DNA from 2 places in the Williamsia herbipolensis genome. Region 1 is predicted to be linked to the other one. Evidence: riboswitches for the same ligand, from Rfam matches in the RefSeq annotation. Region 1 holds a riboswitch; the other holds the start of a gene.
What was found. A riboswitch is a leader RNA that binds a small molecule or an ion and turns the genes downstream of it on or off. The one in region 1 is predicted to bind S-adenosylmethionine.
Positions count from the first base shown of each region.

Region 2: it holds a riboswitch for S-adenosylmethionine, as region 1 does, so the genes downstream of both, OG579_RS09635 (aminotransferase class V-fold PLP-dependent enzyme) here and OG579_RS21155 (bifunctional o-acetylhomoserine/o-acetylserine sulfhydrylase) in region 1, are expected to answer to the same signal.

Region 1 is NZ_CP108021.1:4,533,779-4,541,678, reverse strand. It holds gene yhjD (inner membrane protein YhjD) at 1-436, opposite strand, end outside; gene trpS (tryptophan--tRNA ligase) at 471-1,478, opposite strand; gene OG579_RS21165 (exodeoxyribonuclease III) at 1,502-2,329, opposite strand; gene OG579_RS21160 (MFS transporter) at 2,358-3,617, opposite strand; SAM riboswitch class IV at 3,825-3,952, shown strand; gene OG579_RS21155 (bifunctional o-acetylhomoserine/o-acetylserine sulfhydrylase) at 4,013-5,344, shown strand; gene metX (homoserine O-acetyltransferase MetX) at 5,341-6,504, shown strand; gene OG579_RS21145 (Hsp70 family protein) at 6,533-7,900, opposite strand, start outside.
Region 2 is NZ_CP108021.1:2,131,569-2,139,468, reverse strand. It holds gene OG579_RS09665 (histidine phosphatase family protein) at 1-226, shown strand, start outside; gene OG579_RS09660 (ACP S-malonyltransferase) at 223-1,101, shown strand; gene OG579_RS09655 (thioesterase II family protein) at 1,091-1,891, shown strand; gene OG579_RS09650 (FAD-dependent oxidoreductase) at 1,918-3,396, shown strand; gene OG579_RS09645 (MFS transporter) at 3,492-4,754, shown strand; gene OG579_RS09640 (isochorismate synthase) at 4,760-5,893, opposite strand; SAM riboswitch class IV at 6,011-6,126, shown strand; gene OG579_RS09635 (aminotransferase class V-fold PLP-dependent enzyme) at 6,164-7,459, shown strand; gene alc (allantoicase) at 7,517-7,900, opposite strand, start outside.

The DNA of each region.
Region 1 (7,900 bases):
TCGACGCCGGGGGCTCGGCTCCCCACTGCACGGTCAGGGCGTTGCGCAGGTTGGCCATCCACCCCAGCCCGGAGTAGAGCGCGAGCACCAGACCGATCACGCCGATCGACGCACGGGAACTGATTGCCTGGTCCATGAGGTCCTGGAGCTGATTGCCCATGTCGCCCTGGACCGAGTCGGCGATCTTGTTCTTCGCGTCGTCGAGGAGCCCGGGGCTGGCGGTGAAGACGAATCCCGCTGCGGCGAAACCGATCATGAGGAGCGGGAACAGCGCCAGGATGCTGAAGTAGGTGGCACCGGCGGCGAAGAAGTCGCCCTTGGAATCCTGGTAGCGTCCACCGGCCCGCACCAGGTGGTCGAGCCAGGGATACCGCGCCCGCAGCTGTTCGAGGCGCGACGGTCCCTTCTCGGTCGATGTCTCGTCGGTGTCGGCCATGGTCACTCCGCTCGTCGACTCGTCTTCGCGCGCGTCATCGTCGCGGCAGGAACCCCACCTTGTCATAGGCGCTCGCCAGCGTCTGCGCGGCGACCTCCCGGGCACGGTCGGCACCCCGGGCGAGGATCGCGTCCAGTTCGGCGCGGTCGGACATCAGCTCGTCGACACGCCCACGCAGAGGTGCCACGAAGTCGGCCAGCACGGTGGCGGTGTCGACCTTGAGGTCGCCGTACCCCTTGCCCTCGTATCCTGACACCAGATCGTCGACAGGGGTGCCGGTCAGCGCGGACTGGATGCTCAACAGGTTGCTGACACCGGGCTTGTTCTCCCAGTCGAGTCGGATCTCGCGCTCGTTGTCGGTGACCGCCGAGCGGACCTTCTTCGCCGAACGCTTCGGGTCGTCGAGCAGGTTGATGAGGCCGGCGTCGGAGTCTGCCGACTTGCTCATCTTCGCCGTCGGGTTCTGCAGGTCGTAGATCTTCGCGGTCTCGGCCACGATGTGCGCCTCGGGCACCGTGAACGTCTCACCGAACCGGGAGTTGAAGCGCTGCGCCAGGTTTCGGGTGAGCTCGAGGTGTTGGCGCTGGTCCTCGCCGACGGGCACCCGGTCGACCTGGAACGCGAGGATGTCGGCGGCCATCAGGATGGGGTAGGTGAACAGGCCGACGCCCGCGGAATCGGTGCCCTGCTTGGCCGCCTTGTCCTTGAACTGCGTCATGCGGTTGGCCTCACCGAAGCCGGTGATACACGACAGAACCCACGTCAGTTGCGCGATCTCGGGCACATGCGACTGGACATAGATCGTCGACCGGTCCGGATCGACGCCGACGGCCAGCATCTGCGCCACGCTGATCAGCGTGCGCTCGCGCAACGCCACGGGATCGTGGGGCGCGGTGATCGCGTGCATGTCCGGGATGAAGTAGTAGGCCTCGAAATCGTCCTGCAGCGCCACCCACTGCCGCACCGCACCCAGGTAATTGCCGAGGTGGAAGGAGTCACTTGTCGGTTGGATACCGGAGAGGACGCGTGCGGTGTTGCTCATGAGGGGCATTGTTTCATCCGGCCTCAAGCGAATTCGACGGTGACCGGTGCGTGGTCGGACCACCGCCGGTCATAGGCGTCGGCACGCTCGACGCGGGTGGCGCGCGCCCGACGCGCCATCACCGGATTGACGAGGTGGTAGTCGATACGCCAGCCCGAGTCGTTGTCGAACGCCTTGCCGCGCCACGACCACCACGAATAGGGACCGGGCTCGTCGCCGACGAGCGCTCGTGTCACGTCGACCCAGGAGCGGTCGAGCAGTCCCCCGACCCACGCACGCTCCTCAGGGAGGAATCCCGGGCTGCGCTGATTGGTCTTCCACGCCTTGAGGTCCAGTTCGCTGTGCGCGATGTTCCAGTCGCCACCGACGACCACCCCGCGCCGTCGCCGGGACAACGTGTCGAGGTGGGCGCCGAACTCGTCGAGGAAGCGGAACTTCTCGTCCCGCTTGGGTCCGTCGGAGGCGCCCTTGGGCAGGTAGAGAGACCCCAGGGTCAGCGCGGGGACGTCACCGTCGGCGGCGACGTCGATCTCCAGGTAGCGGCCGGTGCCGTCGAACTCCTCGCTGCCGAAGCCGACGCGCACGGCATCGGGGGCGACGGTGCCGAGGACCCCGACGCCCGCATGGCCCTTCACCGACGATTCCGTCATCGACAGTGACCACCCCGCGTCGAGGGCCGGTGCGAGCGCCTCGGCGGCCCGATCACGGGACGCGCGGATCTCCTGCAGGAGCACGAACCGACGGCCCGTGGGCGCGCCCAGCCAGGGCAGGATCCCCGGGTTGTCGGGATTGCGCTCCTTCACCGCGGCGCGGATGCCGTTGACGTTGACCGAGGTGATGGTGAGGGACACGCGGCGAGTGTAGCGAGGGGTCCCGACATCAGTGGACGGCGGTGATCTCCTGCGCCGCAACCGGCTTCGTCTCGCCGAGGGCGCTCCCGCGATCGGCGTGGGTGTCGTGGGCCACCACCTCGTCGGAGCGACGGTGCGCCAGCAGCGTCACCCCGAGGACCACCAGCCCGGCCGCGGCGAGCGCCGCACCGAGCAGCGACGGGGCGCGGTAGCCGTACCCGGCGCTGATCACCAGGCCACCGAGCCACGCACCGGCGGCGTTGGCGATGTTGAGCGCCGAGTGGTTCAGTGCGGCCGCCAGTGTCTGTGCGTCGTCGGCCACATCCATCAGACGCGTCTGCAACGCCGGGACGAGCGCCGAGCCGGTCACCCCGACCGCGAACACCAACGGCAGCGCGGCCCACACGGTCCCCGCCACCACGGCGAACACCACCAGACTGACCAGGATGGCCACGAGTCCCGCCACCATGGTGCCGATCACCGATCGATCGGCGAGCGCACCGCCGACGATGTTGCCGACCACCATGCCGATGCCGAACAGCATCAGCGCGAACGGGACGAGACCGCCGGGCAGACCGGAGACGTCGGTCAGAGTGGTGTGGATGTAGGTGTAGAAGGCGAACATGCCACCGAATCCGACCACGCCGATGAGCAGCGTGAACCACACCTGCGGGCGCGCGAGGGCGCCGAGCTCGGTGACCGGGTTGCTCGCGGTCATGCCCGTCAGCGACGGGAGGTGCCGCAGCAGTGACGCGATGGTGGCGAGACCGATGACGACGACCACACCGAAGGCGGTGCGCCAGCCGAACGCCTCACCGAGCCACGTGGCGGCCGGGACACCGACGACGTTGGCGACGCTGAGTCCCAGCATCACCTGACCGACCGCCTTGGCGCGGCTGCCCGGCCCGGCGAGGTGCGCAGCCACCAGGGCCGCGACGCCGAAGTAGGCGCCGTGCGGGAGGCCCGCGACGAAGCGTGCGGCCATGAGGGTGCCGTAGGTCGGGGCGACGACGGTCGCGCCGTTGCCGACTGTGAACGCCACCATCAGGGTGATCAGCAGGGCACGTCGCGACATCCGCGCGGTGGCCGCGGCGATCAGGGGTGCCCCGACGACGACGCCGAGTGCGTAGGCGGAGATGACGTGGCCGGCGGTGGGCTCGGAGATCCGCAGCGAGTCGGCGATGCTCGGCAGCAGTCCCATCGACACGAACTCGGTCGTGCCGATACCGAAGCCACCCAGGGCCAGCGCGAGGATGGCGTTGCGGCGGGCGGTGGTGGACACGGGCATGAGGCAACCTCTCGCGACAGAACTCGGGAGGCGCACACCGGTGGGCGCCAGGGCATCGACGGCGATCGGTCGCCGCGCACAGGGATTCTCAACGTCATGAGGTCGGGAAAAGATTCCGCGCACACGGTACGCGAGGTCGATTCTTTCGAATCCGGCTGCGCGGGATCCTTTCGGGACGAAATCGGCGATGTTATATCCTTGACGCCAGGTCATGAGTATCAGCGCCAAGCCCCGGCTCGCTGATCGGCAACCCTCCAACCGCGGTGGGGTGCTCCGGGTGAAAGACCAGGTTGTGGGCGTTCGCCGCAGGCGACGCTCCGCAGCAAGCGCGGGTCCGATGGTCGGACCCACGGGGCACTGTCGCCCCACCGACCGAAAGAGAGCTGTTTCCGAAGATGTCTGAAGCAACCGTCGACGCCGTCGAGGTCGACCCCACCTCCCACTGGGCCTTCGAGACCAAGCAGGTCCATGCCGGGCAGACCGCCGACGCGGCGACCTCGGCCCGTGCACTGCCGATCTACCAGACCACCTCATACACCTTCCGCGACACCCAGCACGCCGCCGACCTGTTCGGACTCGCCGAGCCCGGCAACATCTACACGCGCATCATGAACCCGACGCAGGACACCGTCGAACAGCGTCTCGCCGCCCTCGAAGGTGGCGTCGCCGCGTTGCTGGTGTCGTCGGGTCAGGCTGCCGAGACCTACGCGATCCTCAACGCGGTCGAGACCGGCGGTCACGTGGTGTCGAGCCCCCGTCTCTACGGCGGCACGTACAACCTCTTCCACTACACCCTGCCGAAGCTGGGTATCGAGGTGTCGTTCGTCGAGCAGCCCGACGACATCGAGTCGTGGCGCGCGGCCATCCGCCCGAACACCCGCGCGTTCTACGGCGAGACCATCGCCAACCCGAACAACGAGATCCTCGACATCCCGGCCGTCTCGGCGCTCGCGCACGAGACCGGTGTGCCGCTGATCGTCGACAACACGGTGGCGACGCCGTACCTCATCCAGCCGCTGGCCCATGGTGCGGACATCGTGGTGCACTCGGCGACCAAGTACATCGGTGGCCACGGCACCGCGGTCGGCGGCGTGATCGTCGACGGCGGCACCTTCGACTGGCGGGTACAGCGCGACGGACAGGACCTCTTCCCCGGTTTCACCACCCCCGATGCGAGCTACCACGGTGCGGTGTTCGCCGATCTCGGCGCACCGGCGTTCGCACTCAAGGCGCGCGTGCAGTGGCTGCGTGACACCGGTGCGGCGATCGCTCCGTTCAACGCGTTCCTCATCGCGCAGGGCCTCGAGACCCTGAGCCTGCGCATCGAGCGCCACGTCGCCAACGCCCGCAAGGTGGCCGAGTTCCTCGAGGGTCACGCCCAGGTCGAGTCGGTCGCCTACGCGGGCCTGCCGTCGTCGCCGTGGTACGAGCGCGGACAGCAGCTCGCACCGCGTGGCCAGGGCGCGATCGTCGCCTTCGAGATCGTCGGCGGCGTCGACGCCGGCAAGCGTTTCGTCGACGCGCTCACCCTGCACAGCCACGTCGCCAACATCGGAGACGTGCGGTCGCTGGTGATCCACCCGGCCTCCACCACCCACTCGCAGCTGACGCCCGAGGAGCAGGTCTCCGCAGGCGTCACACCGGGATTGGTGCGTCTCGCGGTCGGCATCGAGGGGATCGACGACATCATCGCCGACCTCGAGACGGGATTCCGGGCGGCGAACTGATCGTGACCACCGAATCCCGAACGTCCACCGTCGCCGGTGGCGCCTCCACGCCGCCCGACTGGGAGAGTCTCCCCGACGGTGAGTTGACGTACGCGTCCGTGGGTTCGGTGGAACTCGACAACGGTGGCCGGATCGACGACGTGACCCTGGCGTTCCAGCGCTGGGGCACGTTGTCGCCGGCCCGCGACAACGTCGTGCTGACGCTCCATGCGCTCACCGGTGACTCACACGTCGTCGGCGCCCCGGGGCCCGGTCACCCGCTCCCCGGATGGTGGGACGGGCTCATCGGACCCGGCTGCGCGGTCGACACCGACGAGTGGTGCGTGATCTCGGCGAACGTCCTGGGTGGCTGCGGAGGGTCGACGGGACCGGCGTCGCCGGGGCCCGACGGCCGGGCCTGGGGTTCCCGCTTCCCCCACATCACCGTGCTCGACCAGGTGCGCGCCGAGGTCGCCCTCATGGACGCGCTCGACATCGGCGCGGTCGCAGCGGTTCTCGGCGGTTCGATGGGTGGCGCCCGGTCACTCGAGTGGCTCATCGGCTACCCCGAGCGGGTCCGCAGCGGGCTCGTGCTGGCCGTGGGACCGCGGGCCACGGCCGATCAGATTGGCACCCAGACCACGCAGATCGCAGCCATCACCTCCGACCCGGATTGGCGGGGCGGCGACTACCACGGCACCGATGTGCGCCCGGTCGCCGGCCTGGGCATCGCCCGTCGCATCGCCCACCTGACCTATCGCTCGGAGATCGAACTCGACCAGCGGTTCGCCAATGATGCTCAGGGAGACGAGATCCCGCTCTCCGGCGGCCGCTACGCCGTGCAGAGCTACCTCGAACACCAGGCCGACAAGCTCGCCGGCCGCTTCGACCCCAGCAGCTATGTGGTCCTCAGCGAGGTGCTCAACCACCACGATGTCGGACGCAACCGCGGGGGCACCGAAGCCGCGCTGCGCAGCTGCGACGTCCCGGTGATCGTCGGCGGGATCTCGTCGGATCGGTTGTATCCCTTGCGGACCCAGGCCGAGCTGGCCGACCTCATGCCCGGCTGCGTCGGTGGGCTGCACGTCATCCAGTCCGACAGCGGACACGACGGCTTCCTCACCGAGTTCGACGCGATCGCCGACCTGCTGAAGCGGACGATGGAACTCGCCCGCCGCTGACCCGTCGGACAGCGGGGTTCCCGGCGCGTCAGGGTGCGGGTGTCACCGTCGGCGTGACCGACGCCGGCGCCGGCGTCGACCGCGGTGCAGGTATCGCGACGAACGGGTACGGCGTGAGCGAGAGGGGATCCGACGGCACCACCGGCGACACCAGCGGTGGCGAGGTCTGCGGACCCGACCCCGACGATGGTCCGGGGGTCCCCGGCACATCCGGGGTCAGCGGCGGACTGGTGGGAGCGATGGTCGACGTCGGACCGGAGGTGTCCTCGGGGGTCGCCAGTTCGGTTGTCGCCCAGGGACGTTCCTCGCGTCGGTCCATCCCACCGTTCGGATAGCCCAGCGTCGGCGATGTCGTGGTGGTGGGCAGCTCGGCCGTCCCGGCCGGCGGTACGACGGTCGACCGCGGGGGCACCCGGTCGTTCGGCACCCCGACCCCGGCGGAGGTCGTCCGGACGACCGGCGTGGCGGTGTCGGGCCGGCCTCCGGTGGGCACGTCGGACGGCGCTGCCGTCGACGCGGTGATCTCGACGTCGCGCACCGGTGAGGACGATCCGTCGAGGGCGGCGGTGAAGGCGTAGACCGCGAGCATCGCGACCGCGAGGAAACACCCCACGATCGCCAGCGGTACCGCCGACCACCAGTCACGGTGTCCGCGGCCACCGATGAACGCCAGGCGCAGCGCCGAGGACCGGTTGGGGCGCGCGAGCAGCGCGGCCCCGACGGCGCCGAGGAGATCGGGCGTCGACGCGACGACGACCGCCCGCTCCGTCGCGCGCTCGAGAACCCGCCGCACCGCGGCGATGTTCGCGACACCACCGACCACCACCAGAGGCGTGCTCTCCGGGATCGACTGGGCACGAACGTAGTCCGTGACCTCGTCGGCGAGGAGCTCGGCCATCGGCTCGCTCACCGCCGAGACCATGTCCGCGGTGAGCTGTACCGATCGTCCCCGCACGAGAACGGTCGTCGCATCCTGTTCGGCGAGTTCTTCTTTCGCCGTACGGCAGGCGCCGATCAGCGCCCGGCGTGAGGCGCGTGTGGTCGAGGGCAGGGCGTCGCCGACCAGATCGGCGAGTGCACCATCGATGGCGTGTCCCGACATCACGGTCGAACGCGTTGTGGCGGTGAGCTTTCCCGTCGCCGGGTTCAGCCGCGAGATCGTCACACCGGTGTCACCGCAGTCGAGCAGGATCGTCTCGTCGTGTGCGGCGATCTCGCCGGACTCGGCCAGCGCATGGGCGACCGATTCGGCGTCGCCGAGGAGGTGGATCTGCCGTCGGGGACCCGAGCCGGGCGAGGAGAACCCCCCACGGCGACCCGAGTCACGGGAGGCGACGCCGATCGCGGCAACCGACAGGCCCGCCGACGCGGCGCTGCCGAGCATCAGATCGATGCC
Region 2 (7,900 bases), 2.3 Mb from region 1:
GGGTCTCGTGGGCGACCTCGTGCGCCGCGGAGATCGCTTGGCGGCGTGCGTCACCCACGGCGCACTCATGACGATCACCCTGCGCGTCCTCGCCGGGGTCGAGGGTCGACCGCACATCGAGAACCTGCAGGCCGTCCGGCTACGCGTCCTCGACCCGGCCGCGCTGCACCCGGTGGAGTTGGTCGGGGTCCTGCCGGGCCGCACGGCGGCGGCGGTGGCCCGATGACCACCCTGCTGATGTTCCCGGGCCAGGGGTCCCAGCGTGTCGGCATGGGCGCAGACGTGATGGAGGAACACGGCGACCTGGTCGAGACGGCCTCGGACATAACCGGGTTCGACATCGCCGAGGTCTGTGGTTCGCGAGAGCTGATGGGCGACACCCGGTTCCTGCAGCCCGCACTGTTCGTCGCCGAATACCTCGACTACCGCGCGCACTGGTCACATCTCGACGACGTCGTGATGGCCGGGCACTCCCTCGGGGAGCTGGTGGCGCTGTGTGCCGCAGGCGCATTCGGATTCGAGGTCGGTGTCGAGCTGGTCGCGACCCGGGCACGACTGATGAGCGAGGTCCGCGGTGGCCGGATGGCCGCGATCATGCAGATCGATGCCGACGTGGTCCGCGGCGTGGTCGACGACGAGTTCCCCGACATCGACATCGCCAACCACAACGGGTACGGCCAACTGGTGGTCTCCGGACCCGACGACTCCGTCGACGCGCTGTGCGACCGCGTCGACGATCTCGACGGACTGGCCACCACCCTTGCGGTGAGCGGGGCGTTCCACAGCCGCTACATGCGGGGGCCGGCGGCTCGGTTCGCCCTTGTCGCACAGTCGCATCCGATGACGGCGCCGGACGTCCCGGTCGTCGCCAACGCCACCGCGGACTTCTACGGTGCCGACGGTGACCTCGTGGACCTGATGACGCGGCAGCTGTATTCGCCGGTCCGGTGGACGGAGTCGATCGAGACCGCCGTCGAGGCGGGTGTCGACACCTTCGTGGAGGTGGCCCCGGGCAAGGTGCTGTCGAGGATCGTCGAGCGTATGCGGGTCCGCCGCGGATGGCGGGCCGACATCGTGACGGGTGACGCACATGCGGCGTGAGAGCGGGCGGGCGCCCCGGGCGCGGTGGGTCTCGCTGAGCCGCGTGATCCGACCCCGCGCGCGGCTGGTGATCTTCCCGCACGCGGGTGGGGGACCGACCGCGCTGCTGAGCCTCGCGCGACTGTGCCCCGAGGGCACCGAGCTGTGGGGACTGGCCATGACCGGGCGGGACGTGCGAGCCCGCGACACCGAGGCCGACGACGTCGCCGACCTCGTCGCGTCGGTCGCCGCCGAGTTCGGCGGACGCGAGCCGTTGCCCACGGTGTTCCTGGGCTGCAGCCTCGGCGCGCTGGTGGCCGCGCGGGCCGCCCACGCGCACCCGCATCTCTGCGATGCGTTGATCGTCGCGAGTCAGACGCCGGGGGACCGGGACCGGTTCGCCGAGGCCGGCGTGGACATCTCCGATCTCGAGGGCTTCCTGCTGACCGCCGGGATGACGGAGCCGGAGATCCTGGAGATCAAGCAGATCCGTGACGATCTGTGCGGCCGGCTGTCCAAGGATCTGGCGTTGGTCGACGACTGCGCCACCGATTTCGGGGCGGTGCGGTGCGACCAGGACCTGTACGTGCTCTCCGGGATCGACGATCCGATCGCACCGGTGCAGGCGATGAGCGCCTGGCGCGGACACTCCCGCGGAACGACCACCGGGATGGCCCTGCCGGGAGGACATTTCGCCTTCCTCGAACCCGACAATCACCAACTGACCCGGATGCTGCTGAGCGCCGCTTTCGAGACCGCCGACCGCAGCCACCACGCCCGTCGCGACGTCGACCGACTCCGCGTCGGCTGAGCGCCCGGGACACGAAGGAGAACCGCATGACCGGAACACCGCTGCACACCGATTCCTCCGAGACCGATGTGCTCATCGTCGGCGGCGGACCGATCGGACTCATGCTGGCGTGTCTGTTGCGTCGCGCCGACGTCGAGGTGACCGTCGTCGACAGGGCGCGCGCGGCGACCCGACACAGCAAGGCGACGCTGATCTGGCCCCGATCGCTGGAGCTGCTGGAGGCCGCCGACGTCGCCGAGGACATCGTCGCCGTCGGGCACCGCATCGACGCGGTCACGTTCAACTCGCGCGACGACCTGCTGCGCGCGGTCGACCTCAATGCCCTGGCCGACACCCGGTACGCGTTCGGGGTCAGCGTCCGACAGTCCACCGTCGAGGACCTGTTGCGTCGCCGCCTCGACGCACTGGGTGGGGTCGTGGTGGCCGCGGAGTGCACCGCCGTCGTCGATCGCGGGGCCGACGTGACCGTCGTCGTCGACGACGGCGCGGGAGAGCGGGAGCTCACGGCCCGCTGGGTGGTCGGCGCCGACGGCGTCGACAGCCTCGTCCGCACCGCCATGGGCGCCGAGTACGAGGGCTACGACGTCCCGGCCCAGTTCATCCTGGCCGACTCGCGTCTGGCCGGCGACATCCCCAGGAACCGGGCGAGCTATTTCTTCGGCCCCGACGGGAGTCTCGCGGTCGGGCCCATCGGCGACGACCTCTACCGGGTGGCCTGGAGCGTCAGCGCACTCGAGACCGCCCGGCCCGACGACCCGTCGCACGTCGCCGACGTCATCCGGAGCCGCTCGAATCTCGCGGTGGATGTCGAACTCGTCCACTACTCGGCGGCGTTCAAGGCCCAGGTGCGCCACGCGTCGGCGTTCCGGTCGGGTCGGTTGCTGCTGGCCGGCGACGCCGCCCACCGGATGACCCCGGCGTCGGGACAGGGCATGAACACCGGGTTCGGTGACGCGGCGGCGTTGGGATGGCGACTGGCCGGTGTGGTGCACGGACGCCTCGACAGCGCGCAGCTCGACGTTTACGCGTCCGAGAGAGCCGCCGCGGCGCGCCAGATCGAGGAGCGCACCTCCGCCCAGAGCAGCCATGTCGACGACTGGTCGTCGACCCGACGCGGATCGGTGGGTCCGATCCCGGTGATGACCACCGAGCAGCTCGCCCAGTTCGACGTCGGCGACCGCGTCGACGTGAACTACCGCGGGATCGCGGTGGGACTGGGGATCCCGATCGCCCTCGACGCACCCACCGTCGTCTGCTGGCCGGGCACCCGGTGGACGGGTGATCGGTGGGCAGGTGATCGGTGGGCAGGGGCGATCGACGAACTCGCGGCGAAGTCGCCGTCGGGCACACGGATCATCGACGCCGCACGGATGGGCAACTCGCGACCTCCGTGTGTGCGGACCGACCACGAGATCGCCGCGATCATCCGCCCGGACGGTCACCTCGAGGGTCGGTACCCCCTCGACGAGGTGGTGGATCGACTGACCGCCGCGGGGTGGCGATGAGCACGACGCCCACATCGGCGACACCACGAGACCGGGACACATCCGAACGACCCCGGAAACGCCGGAGTGATTCACCAACGAGAGAGGACACCGTCATGACCGAACGTGGACTGATCGACAACCGGACCGCCGAGGAGGCGACCACCTCCGCCGTCTCGTCACGGCTGCCGACCGGCGTCTACGCCCTCGGCGCGAGCGTGTTCGCCCTGGGCACATCGGAATTCGTCATCGCAGGACTCGTGAACCAGATGTCGACGTCGCTGGGGGTGTCGGTGCCGCAGGTCGGCAACCTGATCACCGTCTTCGCCATCGGGATGCTCGTCGGCGCACCGCTGATGGCGATCCTCACGCTCACGCTGGACAAGAAGAAGACACTGCTCGCCAGCGCGGCGGTGTTCTCCCTCGCGCATCTGCTCACCGCGTTCGTCCCCGACTTCGGCGCCATCCTCGCGCTGCGGGTCGTCTCGGCGTTGGCGTGCGCCACCGAACTCACCGTCGCCGCGGTGATGGCGGTAGCCCTCGCCGGATCCGACCGCACGGCCCGCGCGATCGCGGTGGTGATCGGCGGCATGACGCTGGCCAACGTGATCGGCGTCCCCGTGGGCAGTTTCATCGGCGAGCAGCTCAACTGGCAGTCGGCGTTCGTGTTCGTGGGGATCGTGAGCGCGGCCAGCGCTGCGCTGGTCGCCGTCGTCGTGCCCCGGCTGCCCCGGCAACACGCGCCCGACGCCGCCCTCCGGTCGATCGCCATGACCGAGTTGCGCTCGCTGAACCAGCTCCGGGTGTACGTCGCGCTGGGCACCACGGTGCTGTTCGAGGCCGCGCTGTTCTCGGTCTACTCGTTCGTGCAGCCGATCCTCACCGACGTCTCGCAGATGAGCTCGGGCATCGTCCCGTTGGTGCTGTTCGCGTTCGGGTTCGGCACCTTCGTCGGGATCACCATCGGTGGCCGGCTCGCCGAACGTTTCCCGTTGAAGAACGTGATCGGCTCGCTGATCGTTCTGATCGTCGTCATGGTGGTCTTCCGGGTGGTGGTGCACAGCGCCGTCGCGTCGGCGATTGTCGTCACCCTGATCGGAGTGGCAGGGTTCTCGATGACCGCGGCCCTCAACGCGCGGGTGATCGGCTTCGCCGCGGCGGCACCGACGCTGGCGGTCGCGATCAGCCTGTCGGCCTTTAACATCGGCAACGCCATCGGCCCGGCGATCGGCGGGGTCGTATACGCACACGCGCCGATGCGGGCCGACGTCATCTGGTCCGGTGTCGCCCTCGGCGTGCTGGCACTGGGCACCGCGATCGCGTCGGCGGTCATCGAGCGGGCCCCGCGGGAGAGCGGCGTGGTCGAGCCGTCGGCCTGACGCCCTCAGTCCGTGCGGGCGAGGAGGTCCGCGGCACCGAGCGCACGCAGGACGGTGCCGAACTTGGCGGTGGTCTCGGCGAGTTCGGCGTCGGGATCGGATTGCGCGACAACGCCTCCCCCCGACCACGCGCGGATCGTCCGACGGTCGGCGGTGATCTCGGCGCAGCGGATGCTCACCATCCACTCGCCGTCGCCGGCGGTGTCGCACCAGCCGATGGCCCCGGCGTAGAAGTCGCGGGGCTCCTCGGTGGCGAGGATCAGATCTCGCGCCGCCGCAGTCGGCGTACCGCAGATGGCCGGCGTCGGGTGCAGGCGCAGCGCGAGATCCAACGACGTCATCTCCGGCTCGCGCAGCACACCCTCGATCGGGGTGGCGAGGTGCCACATCTCGCCCGTGCTCAGCAGGACCGGCTCCTCGGGCACGGACAACGTCGTGCACAGCGGTCCCAACGTCGACGTCAGGTAGTCGACGACGATCCGGTGCTCGTGCCGATCCTTCGCCGAGTCGAGCAGCGCGGCTGCCCGGGCGGCGTCGATCGCCGGGTCGCTCGAACGCGGCGCCGATCCGGCGTAGGGACGGCACGTCACACGGTCACCGGTCTTGTGCACCAACGACTCCGGGCTCGCCCCCACCAGGGTGCGCCCGGCGAAGTCGCCGCCGGCGGCCGAGAGGTCGACCCGGAAGGCGTTGTGTTCGTGGTTGCCCGCGGCGAGTGCAGCGACCACCGCGTCGATGTCGAGGGGCTCGGCGGCGAACAACTCGACGGCCCGGGCGAGCACCACCTTGTCGGCGGCGCCCGCGGTGATCTGGTCGATCACCGCGGCCACGCGGGCGACGTGGACCTCCGGTGCCGGGATCGTCGCGGTGAGGGTGACCGGTACGGCGTGGGCCGGGGCCGAGCCGGCATCGGGCTCGCGGTGCTCGAGGGTCTCGACGGCCATCAACGCGTCGGGCGCGGCCTCGTCGAACGCGATGGCCCCGACCACCGCGACCGGCGTGCCGTCGCGGCGTCCCCGGGCGATCGCGGCGACGGCGTCAGCGGCGTCGGCGAACCGCGCCACCGGGGTGCCCGCGTGCACGGAACCGTGCGGGCGGGACAGATGGAAGAACACGCGATCAACGCTACCCGGGGGCATTGCGATCACCGTGACCGCAATTCCGCCCACCACGACGACGTCGTGAGGTCGCCGCGGTGTGTCGCGCGCCACAGTGCAATTGACATCGGGTGCGGTCGGCGGCCACTCTCATCGCCAGGTCATGAGTGTCAGCGCACAGCCCCGGCTTGCTGACCGGCAACCCTCCAACCGCGGTGGGGTGCTCCGGGTGACGACCAGGCCGCGTCCGAGGTGGACGTGAGCAAGCGCGGACTCCTCACACGGAGTCCTCTGACGAGAACGAGGACCACCATGTCTGTCACCGACATCACACCTGCCCCCGCTGCCCTCGCGCCGGTGTACCCGATCGCCGACGTCGTGGGTGCGCACGAGACCGTCGACTGCGCCGCCGGTCGTGTGCGCTACGTCAACGGCGACTACGCCGCCAGCGCGCCCGCCCTCACCGCCGTCGCCGGCGAGATCGCCCAGGCGCTGCCGCAGTACGCGAGCGTGCACCGCGGTGCCGGGCACCTGTCGCAGCTCACGACGGCCCGCTACGAGAACGCCCGGGCGGTCGTGGCCGGTTTCGTGCGTGCCCGCGCCGACGACCACGTGATCTTCACCCGCAACACCACCGACGGCATCAACCTCCTGGCCCGCGCCGTCCCCGGCGACACCGTGGTCCTCGATGTCGAGCACCACGCGAACCTGTTGCCGTGGCAGCGTTCTGGCGCGGACACGAAGGCGAAGCCCGAGCTGGACCGAAAGTGCCGCGTGGTGACCTGCCGACCCACCGTCGCGGAGACGCTCGAGGCACTGGCCGCCGAACTCCACCGCGCTCCCGCGGCGTTGTTGGCCGTCACCGGCGCGTCGAACGTGACCGGGGAGGTGCTGCCCCTGGCGAAGCTCGCCGACATCGCCCACGACGCGGGTGCCCGCATCCTCGTCGATGCCGCCCAGCTCGCCCCGCATCGCGCGATCACCGTCGCCGGACACGGCATCGACTACCTCGTGTTCTCGGGCCACAAGCTGTACGCGCCCTTCGGATGTGGGGTACTCGTCGGTCGCGGCGACTGGCTCGACGCCGCCGAGCCCTACCTGGCCGGCGGCGGCGCGACGGCCGACGTGCCGCCGACCGATCCGTCCACCGACGACGCCGTCGAGGTGGCCTGGCGCAGCGGTCCCGCACGCCACGAGGGCGGGACCCCGAACGTGTTGGGCGCCATCGCGATCGCCGCGGCCTGCGTTGCGATCGACGATCTCGGTTTCGAGCGGATCGGGGTGCACGAGCACCTTCTGCGCACCCGTCTCGACGGCGCACTCGACGCGATCGACGGCGTGAGGCGACTCTCGATCTGGTCCGACAGCCGCGACCGCGTCGGCATCGCCGCGTTCACCGTCGCCGGTCACTCACCGCGCGCGGTGGCCGAACACCTCAACGACGCCCACGGCATCGGTGTCCGCGACGGCCGCTTCTGCGCCCACCCGCTGCTCCACCACCTCGGACACCCCGAGGGGGCGGTACGCGTCAGCTTCGGCGTCGGCACCGGGTCCGACGACATCGACCGGCTCACCGCCGCGCTCGCAGACCTGGTCGCTCGCACCTGATCTGACCGCTCGCACGCTCTCGCGCGGTCCGCACCACGTGCGAACAGAGGGTCGCGGTCAGTTCTCGCCGCGGTCCCATCGGCGGTGGAGGTCGGCGCGTCCGGCTTCGGTGACCGTGCCGTACAGCCGGCACCGCGCCATGCCCCCGTCGGGGTGGATGTCCATGCGCGCCTGCGTCATCGGACGATCGACGTCGACGGTGAAGCGGTGTCTAGTGTCGGGTTGCAGGGGGGTGCGGGGGAGAATCTCGAACCACTCGCCATCGGCCCCGTCACGCCCGCGCACGCTCGCCTCCCCGGGGGCGTTGCCGAGGAACCAGCTGGTGTCGAGCTCGACGAGCGAGACCACGCCCTGGGCGGCGAGGTCGATCTCGACCCAGTCGTTGCCGTCGTCCCGCCGCCGTGAGGTCTCCCATCCCTCGCCCATCGAGCGGGCCCGACC